DNA from 4 places in the Arthrobacter sp. NQ4 genome. Region 4 is predicted to be linked to each of the others. Evidence: riboswitches for the same ligand, from Rfam matches in the RefSeq annotation. Region 4 holds a riboswitch; each other region holds the start of a gene.

Region 1 (6,922 bases), on a different contig from region 4:
GGTCCAGGTGACCAAGGACCCGGTGGGCCACAAGGGTGCCCGCCTCACCAGCCAGATCTCCCTGCCCGGCCGCTACCTGGTGTACGTACCCGGCGGTTCCATGACCGGCATCTCCCGCAAGCTGCCCGACGTCGAACGCAACCGGCTCAAGCGCATCCTCAAGGACCGCCTGCCGGAGCACGCCGGTGTGATTGTCCGTACCGCGGCCGAGGGCGCTTCCGAGGAAGAGCTGACGCACGACATCAACCGGCTTCGCGCCCAGTGGGAGGGCATCGAAAGCCAGTCCACGTCCACCAAGATCCTGGCTCCCGAGCTGCTCTACGGCGAACCCGATCTGACCATCAAGGTGGTCCGCGACGTCTTCAACGAGGACTTCTCCAAGCTCATCGTTTCCGGTGAGGAAGCCTGGGACACCATCGAGGCCTACGTCACCTATGTGGCGCCGGACCTTGTGGGCCGCCTTGAGAAGTGGACCAAGGACCAGGACATCTTCGCCGCCTGGCGCATCGACGAGCAGATCCACAAGGCGCTTGAACGGAAGGTCTTCCTGCCCTCCGGCGGCTCCCTGGTGATCGACCGTACCGAGGCGATGACCGTGGTGGACGTCAACACGGGCAAGTTCACCGGCAGCGGCGGCAACCTTGAGGAGACCGTCACCAAGAACAACCTTGAGGCAGCCGAGGAAGTGGTGCGCCAGCTGAGGCTGCGCGACATCGGCGGCATCATCGTGATCGACTTCATCGACATGGTGCTCGAATCCAACCGCGACCTGGTCCTGCGCCGACTGGTGGAGTGCCTGGGCCGTGACCGGACCAAGCACCAGGTGGCCGAGGTCACCTCGCTTGGCCTGGTCCAGATGACCCGCAAGCGCATGGGCACCGGACTGCTGGAAGTCTTCGGCGAACAGTGCGAGGCCTGCGCCGGCCGTGGCGTTGTGACCCACGACGATCCCGTGGAGCACCGCCGCGCCAACATCGTTGCCGCCGAGCACCACGTCCAGCGCACCGACAACCGGCCCGAAGCCCACGCGGAAGCCCGTCCGGAAGGGCAGCGGAACGACAATACCCAGCCCGGCGTGCGTACTGAACGCAAGCGGCGGCGCGGACGCGGCGGGCAGCAGCCCGAAGCGGCCCCGGCACCTGCCGTCCACGTGCACACGGTCCAGCCGGACCCGTCGGACGCCGAGCGGCACGCCAAGGCGGAGGCCACCAGGCTTGCCCTGGCGAACATTGCCGCTGCGGCCCACGCTGCCCACCTGCATGACGATGAGGTGGCGGCAGCCCGGCAGGTGCCTTCCGTGGAGCCTGCGCCGGCGCCCGTCGAGGAGAAGCACGACGCCGATGCCCCGGCACGTCCTGCGGCTGTCCTGACGTTCGGAGGCGAGGAAGTCCCGCTTCCGTTCGTGGAGCATGCTGAGGAACAGCATCCCCTGCCCGCCCTCACCCTGGACCGGCTCGCGGAAGCGTTCGCCCACCTTGGGCAGCCGGCTTCCCCTGTGGAGAACGCGCCTGCCAAGACCGCCGAGGCCGTGAAGGTGCCGGAGGCTGCGGCGCCGGAACGGCAGCACGACGGCGGGGGAGCGGAAGCCCGCGCCGCCGCAACGGAAGCTGCAGCCGGAAAGGACTACTCCGACCACACGCTGGAGCAGTCGCGGCAGCGCAGGCCGCGGCGCCACCGTGCCGCCAGCCGTGCCCAGGGTGCCGCCAACGAGACCGCCGTCCAGCATCACGAAAACGTCCAGGCGGCAGGCGCAGGCCATTCGCACGCGGCCAAGGCTCCCGAACCCGTGAAGCCCCAGCAGGCACCGGCGGAACCGGGCAAGGCGCCCGAGGAACCCATCATCCTCGGCGTGGGTGTGCCTGCCTCGGAGCTCTAGGCGCAGGAGTTACCGGCCAAACGGCCACGCAGTAAGGAATCCCCGTCCTGCGGACGATTCACCCGGGAAGCGCCGTGGGAATCGGCCGTGTGGCGGGGATTCCTGCTGCTGCGAGGTTGTTGTTTCCTTGACCCGAGGGCTGTCATCCTTTCCTCCTGGTGCGGCCTACGGGCTAGGGTGGAAACCGACACGGGGTGCCGCGCAGAAGGCCGGCTGAGATCCAGACCCGTTGAACCTGTCCGGCTAGTACCGGCGAAGGGATGTCTCTTGTCTTCGACCCTTTCCATGCCCCTTCCTGCTGCCTCCGGCGTTCCCACCGCGCTGCCCCCGGGCCGGGACGTCCCGCGGGTCCTCTCGATCGCGGGCTCCGACCCGTCCGGTGGCGCCGGCATCCAGGCCGACCTCAAAAGCATTGCCGCCCACGGCGGATACGGTATGGCTGCCATCACCGCCCTGACGGCACAGAACACCCGTGGCGTGCAGGCTGTCCACGTTCCTCCGGCCGCTTTCCTCGCCGAACAACTGGACGCGGTCAGCGACGATATCTCCATCGACGCGGTCAAGATCGGCATGCTGGGCGACGAGAGCGTCATCCGCACTGTCCGGCATTGGCTGGAGAAGGTGCGCCCCGCCGTCGTGGTCCTCGACCCCGTGATGGTGGCCACCAGTGGTGACCGGCTGCTGAAGGAATCCGCGGAGGCTGCCCTCCGCGAACTGCTGCCCCTGGCGCACCTCATCACTCCCAACCTCCCGGAGCTTGCCATGCTGGTGGGCGGGGACCCTGCCGGGACCTGGCCGGCGGCGCTGGACCAGGGAAGGCGCCTTGCCGAAGCCACCGGAGCCACCGTGCTGGTCAAGGGTGGCCACCTCGCGGGTGCAGACTGCCCGGACGCGCTGGTCAACACGGCCGGCCTCCTGTCCCAGGAAGTGGTGGAAGTGCACGGCAAACGAATTTCCACCCGCAACAGCCATGGCACCGGCTGCTCCCTGTCCTCCGCGATGGCCACCGTCCAGGCACGCCTTGGGGACTGGGAGGCATCGCTCCTGACGGTCAAGCCATGGCTGGCCGGCGCCCTTGAGAACTCGGAGCAGCTTGAGGTGGGCCAGGGCAACGGCCCCGTGCACCATTTCCACCATGTGCGGCCGGCCCCCGCGGAAGGCGCTTTCGCTGCCCGGCTGTGGACGGAAGCCCAGCAGGACGTGGCGGACATCTACGCCCTGGACTTCATCCGCGGCCTGGCCTCCGGAGACCTTGCTGAGAAGGACTTTGCCTACTACCTGGCGCAGGATGCCCTGTACCTGAACGGCTACTCCCGCGTCCTCGCCCGGGCCAGTGCCCTGGCCCCCTCCGAAGCGGAGCAGCTGTTCTGGGCCGGTTCCTCGCAGCAATGCCTGGAGGTGGAGTCGGAGCTGCACCGCTCATGGCTCAGCACCCGCCCTGCCCAGGGCGGACTTGGCCCCGTCACCAAGGCCTACGTGGACCACCTCACTGCAGCGTCGGCGTCGGGAAGTTACGCCGTCCTGGCCGCCGCTGTTCTGCCCTGTTTCTGGCTCTACGCCGAGGTAGGGGAAAAGCTGCACGCCCAGTTCCTCGCCTCGGGAGCGCCTGACGGCCACGCCTACGCAGCCTGGCTCCGGACCTACGCCGACGAGGGCTTCGCCGAAGCCACCCGGCGGGCCATCGCCATCGTGGACGCGGCAGGGCGGAAGGCCTCCGACCATGAACAGGCGGCGATGGTGACCGCCTTCAGGCAGTCCTGCCGCCTGGAAGTGGAATTCTTCGACGCGCCGAGGCTGCATGCCTGACCCCTGCGGGCAGCACCGCCGCTATTATGGAGGGGCATGGTTGCGGTGCAGCTTGTCGGGGTGTGGTTACTACCACAGCCGGGCCGCCGGAACCAGCCTCATTTGCGGCCGTAGATGGATTTAGCGTATTCTGGATCTTCGGTGCTTACGCCAACACTTGGGTTATGACCCCACGGCGTTGAGGCACAGCGAGAACCCTGGCTTTTCCGAGTCGGTTCCGCACGCAAATTTTGTAATAAACGTCGAGAGAAGTGAGTTCCCAAGTGGTGTACGCGATTGTCCGCGCAGGCGGCCGCCAAGAGAAGGTTTCCGTTGGAGACTTCGTTACCCTGAACCGCGTCGCCGGTGGAGCCGGCAGCACCATCGAGCTGCCCGCACTGCTCCTGGTTGATGGTGACAAGGTCACCTCCGCCGCCGCTGACCTGGCCAAGGTAACTGTTACGGCTGAAATCCTCCAGGACCTGCGTGGTCCTAAGATTGTCATCCAGAAGTTCAAGAACAAGACCGGCTACAAGAAGCGCCAGGGTCACCGCCAGGAACTGACCAAGGTCAAGATCACCGGCATCAAGTAACCACCGGTTACTGTTCAGGTATTTCAACAGATTCCCCAGAATTTAGAGGCAGGCATTTCAGATGGCACATAAAAAGGGCGCGAGCTCCACTCGCAACGGTCGCGATTCCAACGCTCAGTACCTCGGCGTCAAGCGCTTCGGCGGCCAGGTAGTTTCCGCAGGCGAGATCATCGTCCGCCAGCGTGGCACCCACTTCCACCCGGGCGCCGGCGTTGGCCGTGGCGGCGACGACACGCTGTTCGCACTGACCCCGGGCGCCGTTGAGTTCGGCACCCGCCGCGGTCGTCGCGTCGTCAACATCGTTGCTGCTGCAGCTGCAGAGTAACAACCAGTTCTGAAGCGGTGGAGCGGGCCTGAGGGTCCGCTCCACTGTTCTTTTAACCGCATTACAATCGATGTGGCGTCCGCGGGCGCCCATCTAAACAGCATTTGAGGAGATCCACGTGGCCAGCTTTGTAGACCGGGTAGTCCTGCACGTATCCGGCGGAACCGGCGGCCACGGATGCGTCTCCGTCCACCGCGAGAAGTTCAAGCCGCTGGGCGGACCCGACGGCGGCAACGGCGGCAACGGCGGCGACGTCATCCTCCGGGTGGACCAGCAGACCACCACCCTCCTCGACTACCACCACGCACCCCACCGGCACGCCAGCAACGGCGGACCCGGCATGGGCGACTGGCGCGGCGGAAAGAACGGCGAGACCCTCGTGCTGCCGGTGCCGGACGGCACCGTGGTCAAGACCAAGGACGGTGAAGTCCTGGCGGACCTCGTCGGCGAAGGTACCGAGTTTGTGGCTGCCGCCGGCGGCATCGGCGGCCTGGGCAACGCGGCCCTCTCCTCCCAGAAGCGCCGTGCCCCGGGCTTCGCGCTGCTTGGCATCGAGGGGGATTCCCGGGACATCGTCCTGGAACTGAAGTCCATTGCCGATATCGCCCTGGTGGGCTTCCCGTCCGCCGGCAAGTCCAGCCTGATCGCGGCCATGTCCGCTGCGCGGCCCAAGATCGCCGACTACCCGTTCACCACCCTGGTTCCCAACCTGGGCGTGGTGCAGGCCGGCGAAGTGCGGTTCACCATCGCCGATGTTCCCGGCCTCATCGAAGGCGCCAGCGAGGGTCGGGGCCTGGGCCACAACTTCCTGCGCCACGTTGAGCGCTGCGCGGCCCTGGTCCACGTACTCGATTGCGGCACCCTGGAGTCCGACCGTGACCCGCTCACGGACCTCGCCATCATCGAAGGTGAGCTTGAGAAGTACGCCGTCGACATGAGCTACGCGGGCCAGGACGGCGAAGTGGTTCCCCTGAACCACCGCCCGCGGCTGGTCGCGCTGAACAAGGTGGACCTGCCCGACGGCAAGGACATGGCCGAGTTCGTGCGCCCGGAACTCGAGTCGCGGGGCTACCGCGTCTTCGAGGTGTCCGCCACCAGCCATGAGGGCCTGCGCCAGCTCGGTTTCGCCATGGCGGAGATCGTCAAGGCCGCCCGCGACGCGGTGGCGGCGGCCCCGCCCAAGGTACAGCCCGTGGTGCTGCGCCCGCGCGCCGTCAACGAAGCCGGGTTCAAGATCCGCCGCGAGGAAAAGAACCTGGAGCCGCTGTTCCGCGTCCTGGGCGAAAAGCCCGAGCGCTGGGTCAAGCAGACAGACTTCACCAACGAAGAGGCCATCGGCTACCTGGCGGACCGGCTTGCCCGGCTCGGTGTGGAAACCGAACTGTTCAAGCAGGGCGCCAAGCCCGGCGATACGGTGGTCATCGGTGACGATGACGGCGTCGTCTTCGACTGGGAGCCCACCATGATGGCGGGGGCTGAGCTGCTGGCCTCGCCGCGCGGCACCGACGTCCGGTTCGCCGATATCGGCGACCGCCCCACCCGCAGCCAGAAGCGCGAAGAGCAGCAGGAGCGCCGCGATGCCAAGGCTGCCGCCCGCGCCGAACTTGAGGCGGAGCGCAAGGCCGGCATCTGGACCGAGTCCGTCAGTGGCCGCCGTGCCGCCCGACCCGTCAAGGAAAGCGGACTGGAAGCGGACGATGACCTCTAGGGGCATGACCGCAGTACCGGCCGGACGTGCTGCGGACAGAAGCGCGCTGGCCGGTGCCCGCCGGATCGTGGTCAAGGTGGGATCCTCTTCCCTGACCAGCATCAAGGGCGGCATCTCGGAGGAATCGCTGACTGCCCTGGCTGACGCACTGGCTGCCAAGCGCAACGCAGGCGCCGAAATCATCCTGGTGTCCTCCGGTGCGATCGCTGCGGGGCTGGCTCCCCTCGGGCTGGCCAAGCGTCCCCGTGACCTGGCTACCCAGCAGGCCGCGGCCAGCGTGGGCCAGGGGCTCCTGATGGCCCGGTACACCCAGGCCTTCGGTGCACACGGCGTCACCGTAAGCCAGGTCCTGCTGACGGCAGAAGACCTGATGCGGCGCAGCCAGCACACCAATGCCCTCCGCGCCATGGACCGGCTGCTGAACCTCGGGGTGGTCCCCGTGGTCAACGAAAACGACACCGTGGCCACCCACGAGATCCGCTTTGGCGACAACGACCGGCTCGCGGCCCTGGTGGCGCACCTGGTGCGCGCCGATGCGCTCGTGCTGCTGTCCGACGTCGACTCCCTCTACGACGGTCCGCCCGCCCAGGGTGCCAAGCGCATCCCGCTGGTCACCGGCGCGCACGACCTCGAGG
Region 2 (6,922 bases), on a different contig from region 4:
TGAAGGCCTGGACGACTTCGAGCTGTTCCACCCAGACCGGATGGCCTCGCGCATCCTCGACATGGGCGACATCCTCACGCTCATCGAGCAGGCCGAAAAGGCCTGGGACAAAGACGAAGCTGCCCGCATGGCGAAGAAGTTCGCCGACCAGGAAGACTTCACCCTCGAAGACTTCCTGGCCCAGATGCAGCAGATCCGCAACATGGGCTCCATGAAGAAGATGCTCATGATGATGCCGGGCGCGCAGAACATCCGGCAGCAGCTCGAACAGTTCGACGAGCGGGAGATTGACCGCGTCGAGGCGATCGTCCGGTCCATGACCCCCCACGAGCGGCTGGCCCCCAAGATCATCAACGGCTCACGGCGCGCCCGCATCGCCCGTGGTTCCGGTGTCCACGTCTCCGAGGTCAATGGCCTGCTGGAGCGCTTCGCCCAGGCCCAGAAGATGATGAAGAAGATGGCGCAGGGCGGCATGCCGGGAATGCCCGGGATGCCCGGCCTGCCCGGAGCCGGCGGCGGTGCGCGCAAGAACGCCAAGAACGCGCCGAAAAAGAAGCCGAAGTCGGGAAACCCGGCCAAGGCTGCGCAGGAGCGCAAGGAGGCCGAGGCCCGCCGGGCCAACGCTGCCAAGGCACTGCCCACCGGCGCGGCCTTCGGCCAGCAGGGCGGCGACTTTGACCCGTCCCAGCTGAACCTTCCCAAGGGCTTCGACAAGTTCATGGGCAAGTAGCAGTTCCCCAACATCGGGAAGCGCCAGGTGCCGTTTTGACCGCTCAAGACGACACCTGGCGCTTTTTCGTTGGGATGCCGGCACCGTGGAATAGGGTTGGGATATGTTCAAGCAGAGGGTAGTGTTCGTGCACGGCGCCGGTACCTTTGGCGCCGCCGCATGGCCCCGCCAGCACGGCATGGGACTTGCCTATGATGCCTTGTTCCTCCGCAGGCACGGCTACGATTCCGCCGCGGAGCCGCTGGAATCCTCCTTCACGGAAGACACCGCGATCATCCTAAGGTCGCTTGCCGACGATGGCCGCGGGGCCGCCGGCGGACATGTGGTGGCGCACTCCCAGGGGGCGATCCCCGCCATGATGGCCGCGGTGGAACGTCCCGACCTGGTCTTTTCCCTGACCCTGGTGGAACCGGCCTGCCTGTCGCTGACGGCGGAACTGCCGGCCACGGCCGCGCATATCAGCCTGATGCAGCCGCTTTTCGACGTCCGCCACCAGCTCAGTGACGACGACTTCCAGCGCGAATTCGTCCGCCGCGTCTACGCCACCGACCTCCAGCAGCCGGCCACCATCGAGGAAAAACGCTCCGCCCGCAGGCTGCGCCTTCAGGCGCCGTCCTGGGATGCGCCGCTGCATATTGTTCCCGGTGTCCCCACGCTGGTCCTGACCGGTGGCTGGGAGCCGCTTTATGAGGAAATTGCCGGGTACCTCAGGGAGACCGGTGCCCTGCACCGCGTTGCCGCGGGAGGGCACCGGCCCCAGGACTCCCTGGACGGGGACCGGGCCATCCGCCAGTTCATCAGCGGGGTCAGCCGAAGCCAGCCCGCCCGGGCGTCCTAGCTGCCGGCAGCGACCGTCGGTTCCGGCAGGTACACCTTGCCGCCCTTGGCCAGGAACTCCTGGCTCTTCTCCCGCATGCCGGATGCCATGTCCGCCAGTGCCGCCTGCGAGTCTGCCGACCCGTATTCGTCACGGATGTCCTGGCTGATCCGCATGGAGCAGAACTTGGGGCCGCACATGGAACAGAAGTGCGCCGTCTTGGCCGGTTCAGCGGGAAGCGTCTCGTCGTGGAACGCCTCCGCGGTCACAGGATCCAGGGACAGGGCGAACTGGTCGCGCCAGCGGAATTCGAACCGTGCCTTGGACAGGGCGTCGTCCCGTTCGTGCGCCCCCGGGTGGCCCTTGGCCAGATCCGCCGCGTGCGCCGCGATCTTGTAGGTGATGACACCCGTCTTGACGTCGTCCTTGTTGGGCAGGCCCAGGTGTTCCTTTGGCGTGACGTAGCAGAGCATGGCGGTCCCGTACCTGGCAATCTCGGTGGCGCCGATTGCCGACGTGATGTGGTCGTAGCCGGGAGCGATGTCGGTGACCAGCGGGCCCAGGGTATAGAAGGGCGCACCCTTGCACAGCTCCTGCTGCCGTTCCACATTCTCACGGACCAGGTGGAAGGGAACGTGGCCGGGCCCCTCCACCATCACCTGGACATCGTACCCCCAGGCCCGCTGCGTCAGCTCGGCGAGCGTGTCCAGCTCCGCGAACTGCGCGGCGTCGTTGGCGTCCGCCGTGGAACCAGGGCGGAGGCCGTCACCCAGGGAGAAGGCGACGTCGTATTTGGCGAAGATTTCACACAGCTCGTCGAAGTGCGTGTACAGGAAGTTCTCCTGGTGGTGGGCCAGGCACCAGCCGGCCATGATGGAGCCGCCGCGCGAGACGATGCCGGTCACCCGGTTGGCCGTCAGCGGGACATAGCGGAGCAGCACGCCGGCGTGGATGGTCATGTAGTCCACACCCTGCTCGCACTGTTCGATCACGGTGTCGCGGAAGATCTCCCACGTGAGGGCGTTGGCCTCGCCGTTGACCTTTTCCAGCGCCTGGTAGATCGGCACCGTCCCGATCGGCACGGGGGAGTTGCGGATGATCCACTCCCGCGTGGTGTGGATGTCGTCGCCGGTGGAGAGGTCCATGACGGTGTCGGCACCCCACTGGGTGGCCCACTGCAGCTTGTCCACCTCCTCCGCGATGGAACTCGTCACCGCGGAGTTGCCAATGTTCGCGTTGATCTTCACCAGGAAAGCCTTGCCAATGATCATCGGCTCGGATTCCGGATGGTTGATGTTGTTCGGGATGATGGCCCTGCCGGCAGCAACCTCGCTGCGGACCAGCTCAACGTCGCAGTTTTCGCGCAGCGCCACGAAGCGCATTTCCTGCGTCACGATTCCCTGCCGGGCATAGTGCATCTGCGTCACCGTCCGGCCGTCGACGGCGCGGCGTGGCACCGGCTGTGCGCCCTTCCACTCCGCGGAGGCAGCACCGCGGCGCACGGCCGAGCGGCCGTCGTCGAGCAGGTTGCGCTCCCGGCCGCCGTAGGGTTCGGTGTCCCCGCGCGCGGCGATCCACTCTGCGCGGAAGGGCTGCAGCCCGCGGACGGGGTCGCTGCCGGGTCCGGCAGTCCGGTAGGTCCGGAAGGGTGCGTTCGGCTGGCCGTTGGGTGATGGTTCAAGGGAAATTTCCGTCACCGGTACCCGGATCCCGGACGCCTCATCCGCAAGGTAGGCGAGGGAATGGGACTTCAGGGACTGGGTTACCTGCGGAACTGATGTGTCGCCGGGCTCCCCGGCGGACGGCAGCAGGGCAGGGTTCAACTGCGTGTTTTGCGTACTCAAGGGAATACTCACTTCCTTCGCCGGCATTACCCGGACAGGTTCAACGGTCGCAGGCTGCGTCAGCCCGATCTCAGCCCCTGCAAGGGCACCCGTGTGGTCAGGAACGAAGCTACCACAGGCCCCTGAACCAGGCTTGTCATAATTGCGGTGCTAGCCTGACCGGGCATCGAAAGGAGCCCCATGGCAGACATCATCCACTTCCGTGGACCCGTCCTGACCGCGCCGGACCGGGTGCGGCATGGACTTTGGTCGGTGGACGGAAGGCTCACGTTCAACAAGCCGGACACTCCTCCCGGCCGGGTACTCGACGGCTGGGTCCTGCCGGGCTTCGTGGACGCCCACTGCCACATCGGCCTGGGCCCTGCGGGCCCCGTGGAGCCCGCAGCCGCCAGGGACCAGGCGCAGGCGGACCTCAACGCCGGAACCCTCCTGGTCCGGGATGCCGGCTCGCCGGCGGATACCCGCTGGATGCAGGGTGGCAGGGACTTCCCGGTGTTGATCCGTGCCGGGCGCCATATCGCCCGGACGCGCCGTTACCTGCGCGGCTTCGCTGAGGAAGTTGAACCGGACGGCCTCGTGGAGGCCGTCCGCAAGCAGGCGCGCGACGGCGACGGCTGGGTCAAGCTGGTGGGTGACTGGATTGACCGCAGCGCCGGTGACCTGGCGCCGTCGTTTCCCGCCGCCGTCGTCCGCGATGCCGTCCAGGCGGCGCACGACGAAGGCGCCAGGGTGACGGCGCACTGCTTCGCCGAAGACACCCTGGACCAGGTGCTGGACGCCGGTATCGACTGCGTCGAGCACGCCACCGGGCTCCTGTCCCGCCACCTGCCCCGGTTCGTGGAGCAGGGCGTACCGATCGTGCCCACGCTCATCAATATCGCCACCTTCCCCGACATTGCGGCCCAGGCGGACGCGAAATTCCCGCGCTATGCAGCCCACATGCGCGCCTTATGGGAACGCAGGCTCGAGCGGGTGGCGGAAGCCCACGCAGCGGGTGTGCGCATCTTTGCCGGCACCGATGCCGGCAGCGTGATCCGGCACGGCAGGATCACCGACGAAATCCTCGCCCTGCACGCCGCCGGCCTCCCCATGGACGCGGCCCTCGACTCCGCCTGCTGGGCAGCACGCAGCTGGCTGGGAGCGGATGGAGTGGAAGAGGGGGCCCGCGCCGACGTCGTCGTATGCCGGGAAGATCCGCGGGCTGTACCGAAGGCCATTACGGCGCTGGAGCACGTGGTGCTGGGCGGGCGGATCATTCGCTGACAAACGGTTCACGGGGGCTTGGAATAAATTGAAGCTTCAAGTAATTTTAATAGGTGACAGGCCGCCAATGGGACGGCCGCCAATGCAAGGAGCCTTCAATGACCGCATCAGCCAGCAGCCAGGATCTTCTTCCTGCCGACCTCGCCATGGGCACCGTGATGCTCAAAGTGGGCGACATGAAGGTCATGACCGACTACTACCAGCGTGCGCTGGGCCTTGAGGTGGTGGCGGAGCAGGACGGCGGGCTCTACCTTGGCCGCCTGGGCCGGCCGTTGGTCCACCTTGCGCCGGCTCCCGGACTGCACCTTCCCGGCAGGGGAGAGGCGGGCCTGTTCCACACCGCGCTGCTCTTCGAGGACCAGGCCTCCCTGGCCGCGACCGTCGCCACTGCTGCCCAGTACGAGCCGCGGGCCTTCACGGGCAGTGCCGACCACCTGGTCAGCGAAGCCTTCTACTTCACCGACCCCGAGGGCAACGGCATCGAGCTGTACTGGGACCGCCCCCGCAGCAACTGGTCCTGGAACGGGACCGACGTGGTCATGGACAGCCTGGCGCTCCCGCCGCAGCGCTACCTTGAGCAGTACCTCACCGAGGAGTCCCTGGAAGGCCAGCGGCAGACGGCGGCCGGCGTAGGCCACGTCCACCTCCAGGTTGGCGATGTGCAGACCGCCCGCGACTTCTATGTGGGAACGCTCGGTTTCGAAAAGACCGCGGGTTGGCACGGGCAGGCACTGTTCGTCTCCGCAGGCCGCTACCACCACCACATGGCCATGAACGTCTGGAACAGCCGCGGCGCAGGTCCGCGCAAGGACACCCTTGGGCTGGGTGAGGTGCTCATCGAGGTTCCGTCAGGGGACGACGTCGGGGCGCTGACCGACCGCCTGAAGGTTGCCGGGGTGCCCGCCCACCACACCGGTTCGGAACTCAGGTTCGAGGACCCGTGGCGGAACCGGATCCGCGTGGCCGTCCGCTGATTAATCCCGCCCCGGGCCACGCTGCGCGGGCGGACCGCGGGTGTGCGCCGGCCGCCCCGCAGCTACTAGGCTGATCCCGTACGGCCGGGCGGCAGGCAGCGCCCGGCGCGCAGCTCCGCCAACGGAAGAAGGGCACCAGCCATGGGCTTCACCGAGATCTTTGTCGCCACCCATGACGCCGCGCTGAAACGCGCCGGCCTCCTTGATGAAGGACGCGGCTCCGCGGACGGCGCTGCTGCCGGCCAGGCCGTGCGGATCCAGGGCATCAGCGACTTCGAGGTGGAGCAGCTCGGCGATCTTGCCGGGACGGCCGTCCACGCGGGCGGGGCCGATTATGAGCTGACCATGGTCGATGTCGCCAGCGACTCGCTCCTTGCCGTTCCGCCGGCAATGGTCCGGGCCCTGGCCGACCTGCTCACCTATGAAACCGAGGGTGAAGGCAACGTCCTTGACGACGTGGCGGAGCAATGGGCCGCCCAGGAGGACATGCCGTTTGATGCCGCCCAGGCGCGGACGTACGTGCAGCAGCTGGCGGAACTTGCTGCCGGAATCGACGATTCCGAACGGACCGGGCTGTACGTCTGGTCCGCCTGACCCTTCCCGGCCCGTTTTCGGAACTGCCCTGCGGGCCGCAGGCAGTCTTCGGGCTGCCTGCGGCGCCACGGGCGGCAGCGCCAAGTCGAAATAACAGCGCTCATCTGGCACAATAAACAGGTACTCGATCTGCGTGGCCCCTCTCTCCGCGTCCGGATCTTGTCCTTCGAGCCCGCAAGTATGGCCCGCCCCACGGGTGCAGAACGCCGGGTTCACCCCTTTTCTGAAACAGGAGTGACCACAAAAGTGGCCGTAAAGATTCGCCTTAAGCGCTTCGGCAAGATGCGCGCCCCGTACTACCGCATCGTCGTCGCGGACTCACGCACCAAGCGTGACGGCCGCGCCATCGAGGAAATCGGCAAGTACCACCCCACCGAAGAGCCCTCGTTCATCGAGGTCAACTCCGAGCGTGCACAGTACTGGCTGTCCGTCGGCGCCCAGCCGTCCGAGCAGGTTGCCGCGATCCTGAAGATCACCGGTGACTGGCAGAAGTTCAAGGGCCTGCCGGGCCAGGAAGGCACCCTCAAGACCAAGGTCGAGAAGGAAGCTTTCGTTGCCCCGGAAAAGGGCTCGGTCATCATCCCGGAAGCCATCACCAAGAAGGCTTCCAAGTCTGACGCTGCCGAGGCCCCGGCCGACGCCGAAGCTGAGACCACCGAGGCTGAGTAGATTGCTGGCAGAAGCGCTCGAGCACCTGGTC
Region 3 (6,922 bases), on a different contig from region 4:
TCTCGTCGGAGATGATGGTTTCTTCCGGCTCGATGGTTTCCGTGCCGGACTCATCGCTCAGGAGCTGGTGGGTATGCAATTCACTCACAGGGGAGTTTCCTTATTCATTTGGGCAATGGCGCTGCCTGCTCAACGGGCCGGCCAAAGCTGGCCGCTCCGGAGCACGCTCAGGCGCGCAAGCGATTCCAGTGGAAGCCGATCGCGGGCTATCTAAATGCTGGCACTGGTGACCAACGGGTACATCTCAAGATCGCGTAGGGGCGGGCTTGTTGGTTTCAAATCAAGGAAATCAACGACCGGGCATCCAGTTCTACCCCTCCAGTCTAGCCGTACAGGCGCGGAAACACGGTTTCGGCCCGCCCAGGCGGCCCGCCGGCCCGTCAGGAAACGAGTTCGAAGTGGATCTGCCGGGTGGTGATGTCGGAGGAAACCAGCCGGACGCGGACCTTGGTGCCGGACTCCAGTTCGCCCGCGCAGCGTGCAGTCACCGCAGGTTCGGCGATCTGGATGATCCCCGAACTTCCGTTCCCGTTGCCGTTGCCGTTCTTCCCGTTCCCGTTTCCATTCTTGCCATTCCCGTTGCCGTTTCCGTTCTGCGGCTTGGATCCGGAAATGACGATCGCATCAAACTCCTGCCCGATGTGGTTCAGCAGCAGCGCCGCTTCCACGGTGTCCAGGGCCAGGCGTTCCATGCGGGAGGCCAGCTGGTCCGATCCCGCCATGATGCCCGGGAGCAGCGGCAGGGCCTCCCGCGCCCAGCCAGGAACGTCGCCGCCGTTGCTCAGGGCCTCGCAAATGACCAGCACGAAGCGGTCCACCAGGCGGCGCAGCGGCGCGGTGGTGTGGGCATAGGCTGCGCCGATGGCCGACTGGATGCCGTCTTCCGGGACAGTGCCGTCGAAAGCTGTGTAGGACGCGCCACGGAACAGCATGCCGGCTGAGTGCATGATGGCCAGCTGCCGCGGATCGGTGGGATCGAGGGACCGGAGGTACTCGCCGTAGCTGACCTCCCCGTCCCATGGCCTGCCCAGCACCTCGGTCTGCAGCCGGAAATGCCGCAGGGACCGTTCATCCGGGGCAGGCATGGTGCGCAGGATGCCCACTTTGCCCTCCAGCATCAGCTGCGCGGCGGCCATTCCGGTCATCAGCGAAATCTGTGCATTCCAGTCCTCCACGGGAAGCTGCGGAACAGCGTCGATCCGGTAGCCGCCGTCGGGCAACTGGACGATCTCCTGCTCAGGCATGTTCAGGCTGGCGCCCCCGCGTGCCCGTTCCAGCGCCACCCGCTTCAGTCCCACCTCGCGGAGGAGGCCCAGTACGGGGGAGGCAGTCCCGGCGTCGAGATCGGCCTGGGCGCCTTTGTAGCTGAGCTTGTCACGGCTGATGACCCGCGCCCTCCGGACGCCCACGGACAGCACTGTCGCGTCGCCGTCGAGCGTGAAGTCCCAGACGAAAGCCGAACACTCCTGGCCGGGCAGCAGGCTTCCGGCGCCCTCGCTGATCACCTCGGGGTGCAGCGGGATCCGGCCGTCCGGGGCGTAGAACGTCTGTCCGCGGCGCCGCGTCTCGGCGTCCAGCGGGCCGCCCGGAGCAACAAACGCCGGAACGTCGGCGATGGCGTACATAACCCGGTAGCCGTTTCCGTCCGGTTCGATGAACACTGCCTGGTCCAGGTCCGTGGACGACGCCGGATCGATGGTCACGAATCCGACGGCGGTCAGGTCGTAGGACGGCAGTTTCAGCGCGGCGACGGCGGCGCGGGCGTCTTCCACTGCTTCGGCGGGGTACGGTCCCGGCAGTTCAAGTTCCGTCCGCAGCAGGCCCAGCGCCTCTTCCAGGGCGTTCTTGTGGTCATGGACGTTGGGGGCCAACCGATGATGTGACACAAAAATCAGCGTATCCCCAAGTCCCGGAATTAAGCAGGCTCAGGAGCCGGTGCCGTCCAGCGCGTCGAGAAGGGAGGCGGCGGCGGCTGCGGGGTCGGGTGCTTCGGTGATGGCGCGGACCACCACGATCCTGCCGGCACCGGCCTCCACCACGTCACGGACGTTTCCGTGGTCGATGCCGCCGATGGCAAACCATGGCACGGGATCTCCGGCCTGCCGGGAGGCTTCGGCGGCATATGCCACCAGTTCAGGGCCGACGGCGGCCCTGCCGGGTTTGGTGGGCGTGGCCCAGACCGGACCCACACAGAAGTAGTCCAGCCCGGACGGCCCCACCGTTGCGGCCAAAGCGGCGTCCACCTGGTCAGTGGTGTGGCTGGAGAGCCCAATGGCCGCGTTGCCGTTGACCAGCGTCCGCGCTGCCGGCAGCGGAAGGTCCTTCTGGCCGATGTGGAACACCGGCGCCCCGGACAGCACGGCGATGTCCGCACGGTCGTTGACGGCCCACAGCCGGCCATGGCGTACCGCTGTTTCCTTCAGGACCGCCAGGAGGTCCAGTTCCTCTGCGGCTTCGATGGTCTTGTCGCGCAGCTGGATGATGTCCACGCCGCCGGCAAACGCGGCGTCAACGAAGTCCGCGAAATCGCCGCGCGCAGTCCGTGCGTCGGTGCAGAGGTACAGGCGCGCTGCCTTGAGGGCGTCAATGTGGCCGGCGTTGGCAACTTCGGCGGGGAGGGCAGCGGAGGCTGGGGCGTGGGGGCCGGCGGGCAGGGATGAGGCGGACACATTCATGCCTGCAAGCCTAGTTCCTCTAAACTGGGCTGGTACTGCGGGAGCCCGCGGCAGCTGTCATAAAGCGCCGGGCTGAGAGGGCGTCAGAGCCGACCGCTTGACCTGATCCGGTTAATGCCGGCGTAGGGAAGGAACCACATGCGCAACCCCGTTGACAGTCTCCCCGGGCCCGAAGGCGCCAGCGCAAACTCCACTGTCCGGGCCGACGTCGCCGTCATCGGCGGGGGAGTGGTGGGCCACGGCATCGCCTGGGAGGCGCAGCGTTCCGGACGCTCCGTTGCCCTGATCGACGACGCACCCGGAAACGGTGCCAGCTGGGCCGCCGCGGGCATGCTGGCCCCGGTCAGCGAACTGCACTACCAGGAGGAGGACCTCCTGGAACTGATGCTTGAGGCGTCGTCCCGCTGGCCAGGGTTCGCCGCGGGGATCGCCGGCGCGACGGGGGCGGATTGCGGATACCTGACGACGCCGACACTCGCCGTGGGTGCCGACGCCGCGGACCGCCGCGCGCTGATGGACCTCCGCGCGGTACAACAGGCCAACGGACTGGGGGTGGAGCCCCTGGCCGTGCGCGAAGCCCGCAAACGCGAGCCGCTCCTCAGCCCCGCCATCGCCTGTGCCCTGGACACACCCGCGGACCACCAAGTGGACCCCCGGCGCCTGGTGGCGGCCCTGCGGCTGGCCCTCGCGGGCGTTGCACTGACGTCCCCGGAGCTGGCCGCCGCGGGCGCGGTGGACGGGTATGCCGTGCCGGACCGGGCCACCGGCCTGCTGTGGGAGGGCGGAACGGTTGCCGGTGCCAGCCTCGCCGGCGGCGGCACCGTCCTGGCAACGGAAACCATCGTGGCCAACGGCCTGCAGGCAGGGGACCTTGGCGGCCTGCCCGACGGCCTCGACCTGCCACTGCGCCCAGTCCACGGGGACATACTCCGTCTCGCCGTTCCGCAGCACCTCCAGCCCCTGGTGACCTCCACGGTTCGTGGGCTGGTGCACGGAGTCCCCGTCTACATCGTCCCCCGGCAGGACGGGACCGTGGTGATCGGGGCAACCCAGCGCGAGGACGCGCTCTCCGATGCCGTGAGCGCCGGAGGCGTCTACCAGCTGCTGCGGGACGCTCAGGCGCTGGTGCCCGCCGTCGCTGAACTGGAACTGCTCGAGTGCACCGCCCGGGCCCGCCCCGGTACCCCCGACAACGCGCCCCTGCTGGGCCGCGTGCCGGTGGATCCGGGGTCCGGAAACCCTGCCGCCGGGCATGTCCCGGGACTCATCATCGCCACCGGGTTCTTCCGGCACGGCGTCCTGCTCACCCCCGCCGCAGCCGCCATCTGCACGGCACTGCTGGACGGGACATCAGATTCCCGCTGGTCGCCCTTCAGCCCGGAGCGGTTCTCCCGGCCGGCGGCAGCCGCCACCACACCCCACATCAAGGAGACAGCGTGAACATCACCCTGAACGGAAACACGCACGAGGTGGCCGACGGCGCCTCCATCACCACGCTCGTCAGCCAGGTCACCGGACGCCCGCTGGCACCCAACGGACAGGCAACGGACGGCGGGAAACTGGGCGTCGCCGTCGCACATAATGCCCAGGTGGTGCCGCGCAGCCAGTGGTTCGCCACCGCGCTCGCCGAGGGCGACGATATTGAACTTGTCACTGCAGTACAGGGAGGCTGACGCCATGACCGAAACCAGCACCATCAACCCCGCCGGAAACGCGGGCGCAGCCGACGCCCTGGTGATTGACGGCGTCGCCCTCGGATCCCGGCTCATCATGGGCACGGGCGGGGCACCAAGCCTGGACGGCCTGGGCGCAGCGCTGCTGGCCTCCGGCACCGCCCTGACCACGGTGGCCATGCGCCGGTACTCCACTGCTGAAACCGGTTCGCTGTTCCAGCTGCTGGTGGACCATGGGATCCGCGTGCTGCCCAACACGGCCGGCTGCTTCACGGCCAGGGATGCGGTCCTGACCGCCGAACTGGCGCGGGAGGCCCTGGAGACCGACTGGGTGAAACTGGAGGTCATCGCCGACGAGCAGACCCTCCTGCCGGACGCCGTGGAACTCGTGGACGCCACGGAGCAGCTGGTCAACCGCGGGTTCAAGGTCTTCGCCTACACGAATGACGACCCCGTGCTTGCGTTGCGGCTGGAGAACCTCGGCGCCACCGCCGTCATGCCGCTGGGCGCCCCGATCGGCACCGGACTGGGGATCCTGAACCCGCACAACATCGAGCTGATCGTTTCCCGCGCGTCGGTGCCGGTGGTCTTGGATGCAGGCATCGGCACGGCGTCAGACGCCGCGCTGGCCATGGAGCTGGGCTGCGACGCCGTCCTGCTGGCCACGGCAGTGACGCGTGCCCAGAACCCCGCGCTCATGGGCGAGGCATTCAAGCACGCAGTGATCGCCGGCAGGATGGCCAGGGCCGCCGGGCGCATCCCGCGCCGGGAGCACGCCCTTGCCTCCTCCGCAATGGAGGGCCGGGCGGAGTTCCTCTGACCTCCTGATACAGGTGTGGCCACCGCCCGGATGGGTGGTGGCCACACGCGTATGTACTGCCCTGCCGGCGGTCAGCGCCGCAGAATAACAGTCAGGCGTTCCGTGTCACGGCGGGCGCGGGTACGGCCCAGGTAGACGACGGCGGCGATGGCCGCAGCTACTCCCAGGACCATGGGCAGGACCCACGGAAGCCAGGTGGTCCCCGGCAGGTAGCCGAAGCCCGCAGTGATCAGGATGATCCAGGCCAGCGCCGCAACACCCGCGGCAACACCGGCAGGAACTGCCGCACCGTATTTGGCATGCCGCTTGTCATTGGCCCAGACGACGAAGCCGGCGGCGACGGTTGCCAGCACCACGATGGTCAGCGAAAGCATGGATCTCCTTGGGAAACTGCGGTGGCCCGGGGACGGGCAGAGGGTGAAACGGGCCGGACTAGAACTGGCCGAAACCTACGCGCCGGACCTCCTCGGCACCAATTTCCACGTAAGCCAGTGCGTTGCCCGGAACAATGATCAGGCGTCCTTTGTCATCCTTCAGGCGCAGTTCGCTGCCCTCATTAATGGCTTCGCCAACAACCTTGGCCACCGTCTCCGCATCCTGGGTTGATTCCAGCACGATTTCGCGGCCAACGTTTTGAACGCCGATCTTAATTTCCAAGGGGGCCTCCCAGCCTGTGAAAGTACTCGTGTTTCTCAACGAGGTGTTGTCTTATTTGTAGTCTAGGACTCTTTGGGGAAGCGAGAGATTCCGCGCCAAGCTAAACGGTAGATGAGGTCGCTGGCCACATCGAGGTCCAGGTTGCCGTCCGTTTCCAGCCAGTACCGGGCGCTGACCTGCGCCATTCCGGCCAGGCCGCGGCCCAGCAGTTCCGCTTCCAGGTGGGGGAGCTTGGTGTCCTCCGCAATGACCCGGGCAATGGCGTCGGCGAAGGTCCGGTTGAACGTTTCCAGCCGCGAGCTCACATCGGGATCATTAATAAGGTCGGACTCGAACACCAGGCGGTGGGCCTGGTCGTCATTGGCGATGAAGTGGAAGTAGGCGCGCATGACAGCCTGGACGCGTTCATCGTTGTCAGTGGTGGAGTTCAGGGCGCCCAGCATCAGTTCGGTCAGCGAGGCCAGATGGCTTTCCAGCAGGGCGAGGTAGAGCTCGCGCTTGGAAGGAAAATGCTGGTACAGCACCGGTTTGCTCACATGGGCAGTTTCTGCAATCTCATCCATTGCCGCACCGTGGTAGCCGTTGGCTACGAACACCTCCTGGGCCGCGGCAAGGAGCTGTGCCCGGCGCTCATCCCGGGGCAGGCGGGCGGACCGCTGGCCTGCGGGGCGGGAGGGAGTTTGGGGTGCGGCGGAGGCCGGACGGTCAGCCCGTGCTTCAGGGACCACAGTTGTCCTTCTTTCCATTGCAGTTACCCTTCACTTTACTGCGGGGTAATATGACCCGGCGGTATCCCGGGGCATACATTGAAGTATGGCTTCGACTTTCACCGCAAATGTTGCAACCCCTGCCCTGGATCCGCTGGTGGAACCGGCTGCCGGCCTCACTCCCGCCGAGGTTGAACGGTACTCCCGCCACCTGATCATTCCCGAGATCGGCGCGCTGGGGCAGCGGCGGCTCAAGAACGCCAAGGTGCTGGTCATCGGCGCCGGCGGCCTGGGTGCCCCGGCCCTGCTGTATCTCGCCGCGGCTGGGGTGGGAACGATCGGAATCATCGACGACGACGTCGTGGACCTGAGCAACCTGCAGCGCCAGGT
Region 4 (6,922 bases):
GTCTGGCCGGTCCTGGCTGTGGCATGGATCTTCCAGCTGCTCACGGTGCCCGTGTCCGCCCACATGGTGGGCCGGGCCGGCTACCGCACCAAGCACCTGCACCGGGAGCTGCTCACAGCCGACGAGCTGGAAGCCGTGGTGCAAAAAGCCGCCGCCGAGACCGCCCTGGAGGACAGTTCCGACGACGGCCGGCAGCGCTAAGCGAAGCTTTGGGCAGCTAGACGATATCTTGCGTCTTGGCGAAACGGGTGATGGCGCGCTGGGTGCCGCGGTTGGCCAGGACCTGGATGATGGCACTGACAGACGCCGAGATCAGCGCGAAGGTCAAAGCAGACCGGAGGCTGGTGGGGACGTCCTCGTTCTTGCCGGTGGGTGCTTTCTGCCCCGTGGTCTTTTCCCAGATGGTGTTGACCAGCTTGGTGCCGGCCAAGCCTGCGCCGAGGCTCACGGCGGTCCCGAGCAGTTTGATGAGAAGGTTCATTGCTGGTACTCCTTGCGGGCGGAAAACGGACTGGTCCCAGCCTAGCCTCACACCCGGGCTGGTCCGGGCAGGGCGTGGCCGGCGGGCGGCTCTGTGGTCAGGCCGGGGGCTGGCCGGCCTTGGGTTCGGTGCGGAACTTGATCATCTTGTGGGTGCCGTCGCAATAGGGCTTGATGGCGGACGCCCCGCACCGGCACAGGGCGACGGTCCTCCGCTCCCTGGGCACGGCGTCGCCGGAAGGGGTAACGATCTCGAAGTCACCCCTGACAATGAGGGGACCATCGGGGCACACCACGATCGAGCCGGGGGCGGGTTCCTGCTCCACGTCCGGCCGTGTTCCATGCTGTTCGAAGTTCATGCCTGCACCACATTCATTGTTGTTTCCGGTTTCCTCGGCGGCCAGCCGCTGCGGCTTCGCAGAATCGTCGTAGGCCTGCCGCCAGCCTGTCACGCTGCCGCCGGCACGGCCGCCCGGAGCGATGTTTCCCCGGCTTCCCAGGAGGACAGGAGGTGGGCGGAGACGCGGCCGTCAATGGCCATGACGGCGGTGGCACCGAACAGGACGTCCGCAAGGAGCTTTGGCTCGGCCTCAACCAAGCCGCCGGCGAGGTCCCGCCCGGCAATCTGCTCATGCACGGCGTCGGCCTCCACATGCTCATCGAAGTAGTGGGTGACATCCGCGGCGAAACCGAGCCGGCGGAATCCGTTGCCGTAGAAACGGTTGGGCTGGGATGAAGTCATTTCGTAGATGGCCAGGTGGCCGGTGATTGCCCCGCGGAGCCGCCGGTTCAGGCCGCACAGCGACATGAGGTTCACGGATGCGAGGGAGACGGCCGGGATGGTGTCGACGTACGCGCCGTACCTGTCGTCCAGGCCCAGCCCGCGCATGGTCCGGGCAAACAGCGCGCTGTGCATCCGTTCCGGCCTGCCGCCGCCGTATTCGTCCGCCTGGATTTCCACGAGGGCAGCCTTCGCCCGGCCGGTGAGCCGCGGAATGGCCCAGGTGTGCGGATCCGCTTCCTTCAACTGGTACACGGACTTGTGGATCAAGAACTCTTTGAGCTGCTCCAGGCTTGCCTTCCGTGCGACAAAGCGGGAAACGCTGGGACCGGTGTCCATACCGGCGAGGCCAAAAAGGACGTCGGCAACGGCATCGCTGGTCATGGCAATCCCGGCGGGCAGGTCGGCGTCACCGGCGGCCTGGCGTGCGGCGGCACGAAGGGCGGCTTCGAAGGGTTCCTCGATCAGGCGCCGGACCCTGATCAGGGCCGGTTCCCACTCCCAGGCGTCGCTGACCCCGTCCAGGCCCGAATAATGCAGTTCGTAGAGGCAAAAGAGGGACAGCTGGATGTCTTCGTCGGCGATGATGTCACCGGTTCGGGCCACCTGCCCCGCGACCAGCCGGTGCAGCCCGTCCAGCTCGGGCGTGGCTGCATCAGGGGCCTTGGACAGGGCCGCAAAGAGGGCGCTGCTGATGGGGCCTCTGGTGTCCGGGATTCTCATGGTGCTCCTTGGTTGCCGCGCCGGTTCCGGGAAGGGACGCCGAAGGTGCTCCCATTCCCTGTGGTGGTTGTACCCCGGGGACAACATAGTAAGCATGATTACTAATGAAAGCTAAGCAGCCTGCTGCCGCCTGGCATGTACGGGTGCTTGTCCCGCTGCGCCTGGTCAGCCAGGGCTGGTTGGCCGGCGCTACTCGTCCAGCGCCGACCCCAGGATGTCGCGCAGTGCCTCAACCACCAGTTCGTGGTCCTGCAGCTGCGGCAGTCCGGACACCGCCACGGAAGCCACCACCCCAACGCCCGTGACGTGGATCGGAAACGCGCCCCCGTGTGCCGCATAGCGGGACTGGTCGAACCAGGCGTTGTCCTCGATCCGGCCGCCGCCCAGCCGGCCACGCAGTCCCACCAGGAGGGAGGGCACCTCGTACCGGAGGGCAGTGCGCTGCTTGGCCCGGATCCAGTGGCCGTTGTCAGGCGTGGCGCCAGGAAGTGCGACATGGAACAGCACCTGCTCACCCTTGGCGATGTCGATGGCGATGGGCAACGACCGCTCCTTGCCCAGTTCAACGAGGAGCAGGCCAAGGTTCAACGCATCGTCCAGCGAGAAGCCGGGGAACTGGAGCTCCCGGACCTCCGCCTCGATGCGGGCAATCTGCGCCTCCAGTGAGCCCTCCGGCTGGGCGTCGCTGGAATCAGGATCGAACCCGGTCACATCCGGTGGATTGGCGGTCATGGCCCTCAATCTACTCCTGCCAGGTGTAAACTTGACCACGCCCAACTGGGCGAAATGAACAGCGTTACCCAACCACAAAGCAACACTAAAAACGACAGGGGAGCGCCGCCGTCGGGCATCCTGGCGCAGGCCGGGCACCGCAGGTGGGCGCTGAGAGTGCGGACAGCCGCAGACCCTCGAACCTGATCCGGTTAGTACCGGCGCAAGGGAGTCGAGTTCTCAAAGTGTCGCGGATGCACGGCCACAGGCCGGCAGCCGGGTCCACTTTCCCCTCCTGTTTCCCAGGAGGATCACATGAGTACTGCAGCAATCAAGAAGACCACCAGTAAGTCCTGGCGCGTCGTGGACATCGTCGTCGCCGCCCTGGTGGCCATCGCGGGCGGCGTCATTTTCTGGGCATGGGACCAGGGGGCCGCCGCACTGTCCGCCCCCATGAACGCCGCCTACCCGCCCCTGACCGGACTGCTGGCGGGCGGCTGGATGATTCCCGGGGTGCTGGGCATGCTCATCATCCGCAAGCCCGGAGCCGCCCTGTTCTGCGAGACCGTAGCCGCCACCGGCGAACTGCTGATGGGTTCCCAGTACGGCGCCTCGGTCCTGTTCTCGGGTTTCATCCAGGGCCTGGGCGCGGAAATCATTTTCGCGATCGTCGTCTACCGCAAGTTCAACCTGCCTGTATCGCTGCTGGCCGGCGCCGCGGCAGGGTTCTTCTGCGGCCTGAATGACTCGTTTGCCCCGTGGGGCTGGAACATTGCGTACTCCGGCGCGGACAAGCTCGCCTACATCGTGCTGACCACCCTTTCCGGGGCCATCCTGGCGGGCGCTTTGTCCTGGCTTGCCACCCGCGGCCTGGCCCGCACCGGCGTGCTGAGCTCCTTCGCGTCCCGTAAGGCTGCCACGGAGCCTGTCTTCTCCTGATGGCACCCTCCCAGGACGCCTCCGGCACGGTCCAGCCTGCCGCCATCGCCGCCCGCGGCTGGGGATGGCGGCATGCCGGACGGGCCAAGCCCGCCGTCCACGGCCTTGACCTGGACATCGCCCCCGGGGAGCGGGTGCTCCTGCTGGGGCCCTCCGGCGCCGGGAAGTCCACGCTGCTGCACGCCCTTGCCGGCGTCCTGGGAGACATAAACGACGACGGCGAGGCAGGCGACGCCGACGAGTCCGGTTCGCTGCTGGTTGACGGAGCCCCGCCCCGGGCACGGCGCGGCCGCGCCGGTCTCATGCAGCAGGACCCGGAGACCCAGGTGGTCCTGTCGCGGGTGGGGGACGACGTCGCCTTCGGCGCCGAAAACCTTGCGGTGCCCCGCGACGCCATCTGGCCGCGCGTTCACGAGGCACTTGCCGACGTCGGGCTCGCCCACCTCCCGCTGGACCACCCGACGTCGGCCCTCTCCGGCGGCCAAAAGCAGCGCCTGGCGCTGGCGGGCATCCTGGCGATGCGTCCCGGACTGATCCTGCTGGACGAGCCCACCGCCAACCTGGACCCGGACGGCGTGCTGGAGGTCCGCGACGCCGTGGCCCGTTCCCTGGACAAAACCGGGGCGACGCTGGTGGTGGTGGAGCACCGGGTGTCCGTCTGGAAGGACCTCGTGGACCGGATCGTGGTCCTGCAGCCCGGCTCCGCCGCGGATCCTGCAGTGCTCCTGGACGGGCCGCCGGACCGAGTCCTTACGGAGGCGCGGACCATGCTGGCCGCTGCCGGCGTGTGGGTGCCCGGGTATGTGCCGGCCACACGCGCCCGCGCCGCCGTCCCGGCTCCCGGTGCAGGCAGCCTCCTGCTGGCCGCAGAGCAGCTGGGCGTCTCCCGCGAACGCCCCCGCCGCAAAGGCTTCCGGAAGATCCCGCCGGTCCCGGTCCAGGAAGGCGTGGCCGCGCAGGTCCGTGCCGGGCAGGCCCTTGCCATCACCGGCGCCAACGGTGCCGGCAAGTCCACGTTCGCGCTGACCCTCGCAGGGCTGCTTGAGCCGGTGTCCGGAAAAGTGTCCGCGACGCTGGACCTCAGCCGCGGTGCCGGCATCGATCCGTACAAGTGGAAGGCCGAGCAGCTGATTTCGCGGGTGGGCACGGTGTTCCAGGAGCCGGAGCACCAGTTCGTCACCGGAAAGGTGCTTGACGAGCTGCTCTTCGGCCCCCGGCACCTGGGGCACGGCGAGGACCGCGTTGAGGAACTGCTGGAGCGGCTGCGCCTTACCCAGCTGGTGGACGCCAACCCCTATACGCTCTCCGGCGGTGAGAAGCGGCGGTTGTCCGTGGCCACCGTCCTGGCCGCCAGCCCCCAGGTGCTGATCCTGGACGAGCCCACGTTCGGCCAGGATGCCAATACCTGGGCCGAGCTGGCATCGTTCCTGTCCGAGCTCCTTGATGCCGGCACCGCGGTGGTAGCCGTGACCCATGATGCCGAATTCACGGAGGCGCTCGGCGGGGCGGAACTGCGGATGGCCGTGGCGGAAGCGGTGGCGCCATGAGGCAGCAACTCACCTTGAGCGGCAACCACGCCCTCCTGGCCCGCGCCAACCCCTTGAGCAAGTTCGCGGCCGTCCTGCTCATCACGGCCGTCCTGGCGCTGTCCATCGACTGGGTGTCCGCGTCCGTGGCCCTGGTGTTCGAACTTCTGCTGTTTCCCCTGGCAGGCCTCACCTTGTCCCTGCTGTGGCAGCGCGGCTGGCCGCTGATCCTCGCCGCTGCCGTGGGAGGCTGGAGCACCGCCATCCTGGCACCGGACAGCGGCAGGATCCTGCTCGACGCCGGCATCTGGACCATGAGCGAGGGTTCCCTCCAGCTCGGCATAGGATTCCTGCTGCGCGGTTTTGCGATCGCCCTCCCGGCGGTGCTCCTGATGAGCTGCACCGATCCCACCGACCTCGCCGACGCGCTCGCGCAGAAGGCGCGCCTGCCGCACCGGTTCGTCCTGGGAACCCTGGCTGCGATGCGCTTGGTGGGGCTCATGGCCGAGGAATGGCAGACCATCGGGATGGCGCGGCGTGCCCGCGGCGTAGGCGCCCGGGGCAGCCTGGGGCAGCGGGTGACGGCGACGCTCGGGCAAAGTTTCGGGCTGCTGGTCCAGGCCATCCGCCGTGCATCGAGGCTCGCCGTCACCATGGAGGCGAGGGGTTTCGGAGGCGGCCGGCGGACCTGGGCCCGGGTGTCCACCTTCAGCCCGCTGGACCTCTGGGTGGTGGCAGGCGGCGTCCTGGTGGCCGGACTCGCCCTTTTCGCAGCTGTTACGGCCGGTACCTGGAATATGGTGTGGCTGGGGAGTTAAGCCACCCGCCCGGGGGACAGGCAGGGGCTCCCTATCGCACCGAATGGGTACCGCCCTCCTGGAGCCCCCTTCCGCGCCCGCGGGTAGCTGCCACGAAGGCTGGATAACTCATTTATGATATATTCGCGGTATGATCCAGGAGACCGCTGAACACGTTGCCGCCATGCTGAGGGACGCCCGGAGCGAGAAAGGGTGGACCCAGGGGCAGTTGGCCGCCGAACTTGGCACCAGCCAGAGCGCCGTGGCCCGGATGGAACAGGGCAAGCAGAACCTGAGCCTGAAAATGATCCAGCGGCTGGAAAACATCTTTGACCGCAGCATCGTGAACGTGGCCAAGCCGCAGATGACCCACCTGCGGGTGGAAGGCGGCCGCACCCTCTCCGGAGCCGTCGACGTCAACAGCAGCAAGAACGCCGGCGTCGCCCTGCTGTGCGCCAGCCTGATCAACAGGGGCACCACAGTGCTCCGGCGCCTGGCCCGGATCGAGGAAGTCAACCGCATCGTCGAGGTCCTGACCAGCATCGGTGTCGAGTGCACCTGGCTCAATGACACGGATCTCCGCCTGCGCCGCCCTGCCGTCCTGGACCTGGACGCCATGGACGTGGACGCGGCACGCCGGACCCGCAGCGTCATCATGCTGCTGGGCCCCCTGCTGGATGAGTCCCGTGAGTACCGGCTTCCCTACGCCGGCGGCTGCGACCTGGGCACCCGGACCGTGGAACCCCACATGCAGGCACTGCGCGAGTTCGACCTGTCAGTGGAGGCCACCGCAGGTTTCTACACCGTGCAGGCGCCGCCCGCCGATACCCGGGACCGCTCCTTCGTCCTCACCGAACGCGGGGACACCGTCACCGAAAATGCGATCATGGCCGCGGCGCACCGCGCCGGAACAACCGTGATCCGCAACGCCAGCCCCAACTACATGGTGCAGGACCTGTGCTTCT

Evidence for each region. Region 4 has a riboswitch for thiamine pyrophosphate ahead of PUN51_RS08895 (ECF transporter S component). Riboswitches for the same ligand answer to the same signal wherever they lie in the genome.
Region 1: it holds a riboswitch for thiamine pyrophosphate, as region 4 does, so the genes downstream of both, thiD (bifunctional hydroxymethylpyrimidine kinase/phosphomethylpyrimidine kinase) here and PUN51_RS08895 (ECF transporter S component) in region 4, are expected to answer to the same signal.
Region 2: it holds a riboswitch for thiamine pyrophosphate, as region 4 does, so the genes downstream of both, thiC (phosphomethylpyrimidine synthase ThiC) here and PUN51_RS08895 (ECF transporter S component) in region 4, are expected to answer to the same signal.
Region 3: it holds a riboswitch for thiamine pyrophosphate, as region 4 does, so the genes downstream of both, PUN51_RS00570 (FAD-dependent oxidoreductase) here and PUN51_RS08895 (ECF transporter S component) in region 4, are expected to answer to the same signal.

Annotation. Positions count from the first base shown of each region.
Region 1 covers NZ_JARETC010000002.1:486,909-493,830, reverse strand. The annotation lists gene PUN51_RS06125 (Rne/Rng family ribonuclease) at 1-1,876, shown strand, start outside; TPP riboswitch at 2,057-2,154, shown strand; gene thiD (bifunctional hydroxymethylpyrimidine kinase/phosphomethylpyrimidine kinase) at 2,162-3,682, shown strand; gene rplU (50S ribosomal protein L21) at 3,946-4,254, shown strand; gene rpmA (50S ribosomal protein L27) at 4,316-4,579, shown strand; gene obgE (GTPase ObgE) at 4,698-6,287, shown strand; gene proB (glutamate 5-kinase) at 6,292-6,922, shown strand, end outside.
Region 2 covers NZ_JARETC010000007.1:202,663-209,584, forward strand. The annotation lists gene ffh (signal recognition particle protein) at 1-730, shown strand, start outside; gene PUN51_RS13785 (alpha/beta hydrolase) at 834-1,568, shown strand; gene thiC (phosphomethylpyrimidine synthase ThiC) at 1,565-3,391, opposite strand; TPP riboswitch at 3,387-3,494, opposite strand; gene PUN51_RS13795 (amidohydrolase family protein) at 3,572-4,654, shown strand; gene PUN51_RS13800 (VOC family protein) at 4,753-5,628, shown strand; gene PUN51_RS13805 (hypothetical protein) at 5,770-6,222, shown strand; gene rpsP (30S ribosomal protein S16) at 6,469-6,891, shown strand; gene PUN51_RS13815 (RNA-binding protein) at 6,893-6,922, shown strand, end outside.
Region 3 covers NZ_JARETC010000001.1:130,079-137,000, reverse strand. The annotation lists gene PUN51_RS00585 (DEAD/DEAH box helicase) at 1-88, opposite strand, end outside; gene PUN51_RS00580 (RNB domain-containing ribonuclease) at 381-1,886, opposite strand; gene thiE (thiamine phosphate synthase) at 1,926-2,675, opposite strand; TPP riboswitch at 2,703-2,821, shown strand; gene PUN51_RS00570 (FAD-dependent oxidoreductase) at 2,814-4,115, shown strand; gene thiS (sulfur carrier protein ThiS) at 4,112-4,348, shown strand; gene PUN51_RS00560 (thiazole synthase) at 4,353-5,168, shown strand; gene PUN51_RS00555 (hypothetical protein) at 5,240-5,542, opposite strand; gene PUN51_RS00550 (DUF3107 domain-containing protein) at 5,601-5,825, opposite strand; gene PUN51_RS00545 (TetR/AcrR family transcriptional regulator) at 5,888-6,553, opposite strand; gene moeB (molybdopterin-synthase adenylyltransferase MoeB) at 6,639-6,922, shown strand, end outside.
Region 4 covers NZ_JARETC010000004.1:74,102-81,023, forward strand. The annotation lists gene mnhG (monovalent cation/H(+) antiporter subunit G) at 1-201, shown strand, start outside; gene PUN51_RS08875 (DUF4235 domain-containing protein) at 218-481, opposite strand; gene PUN51_RS08880 (CDGSH iron-sulfur domain-containing protein) at 579-839, opposite strand; gene PUN51_RS08885 (iron-containing redox enzyme family protein) at 929-1,984, opposite strand; gene PUN51_RS08890 (heme-degrading domain-containing protein) at 2,174-2,716, opposite strand; TPP riboswitch at 2,803-2,943, shown strand; gene PUN51_RS08895 (ECF transporter S component) at 3,011-3,634, shown strand; gene PUN51_RS08900 (ABC transporter ATP-binding protein) at 3,634-5,181, shown strand; gene PUN51_RS08905 (energy-coupling factor transporter transmembrane component T family protein) at 5,178-5,978, shown strand; gene PUN51_RS08910 (UDP-N-acetylglucosamine 1-carboxyvinyltransferase) at 6,109-6,922, shown strand, end outside.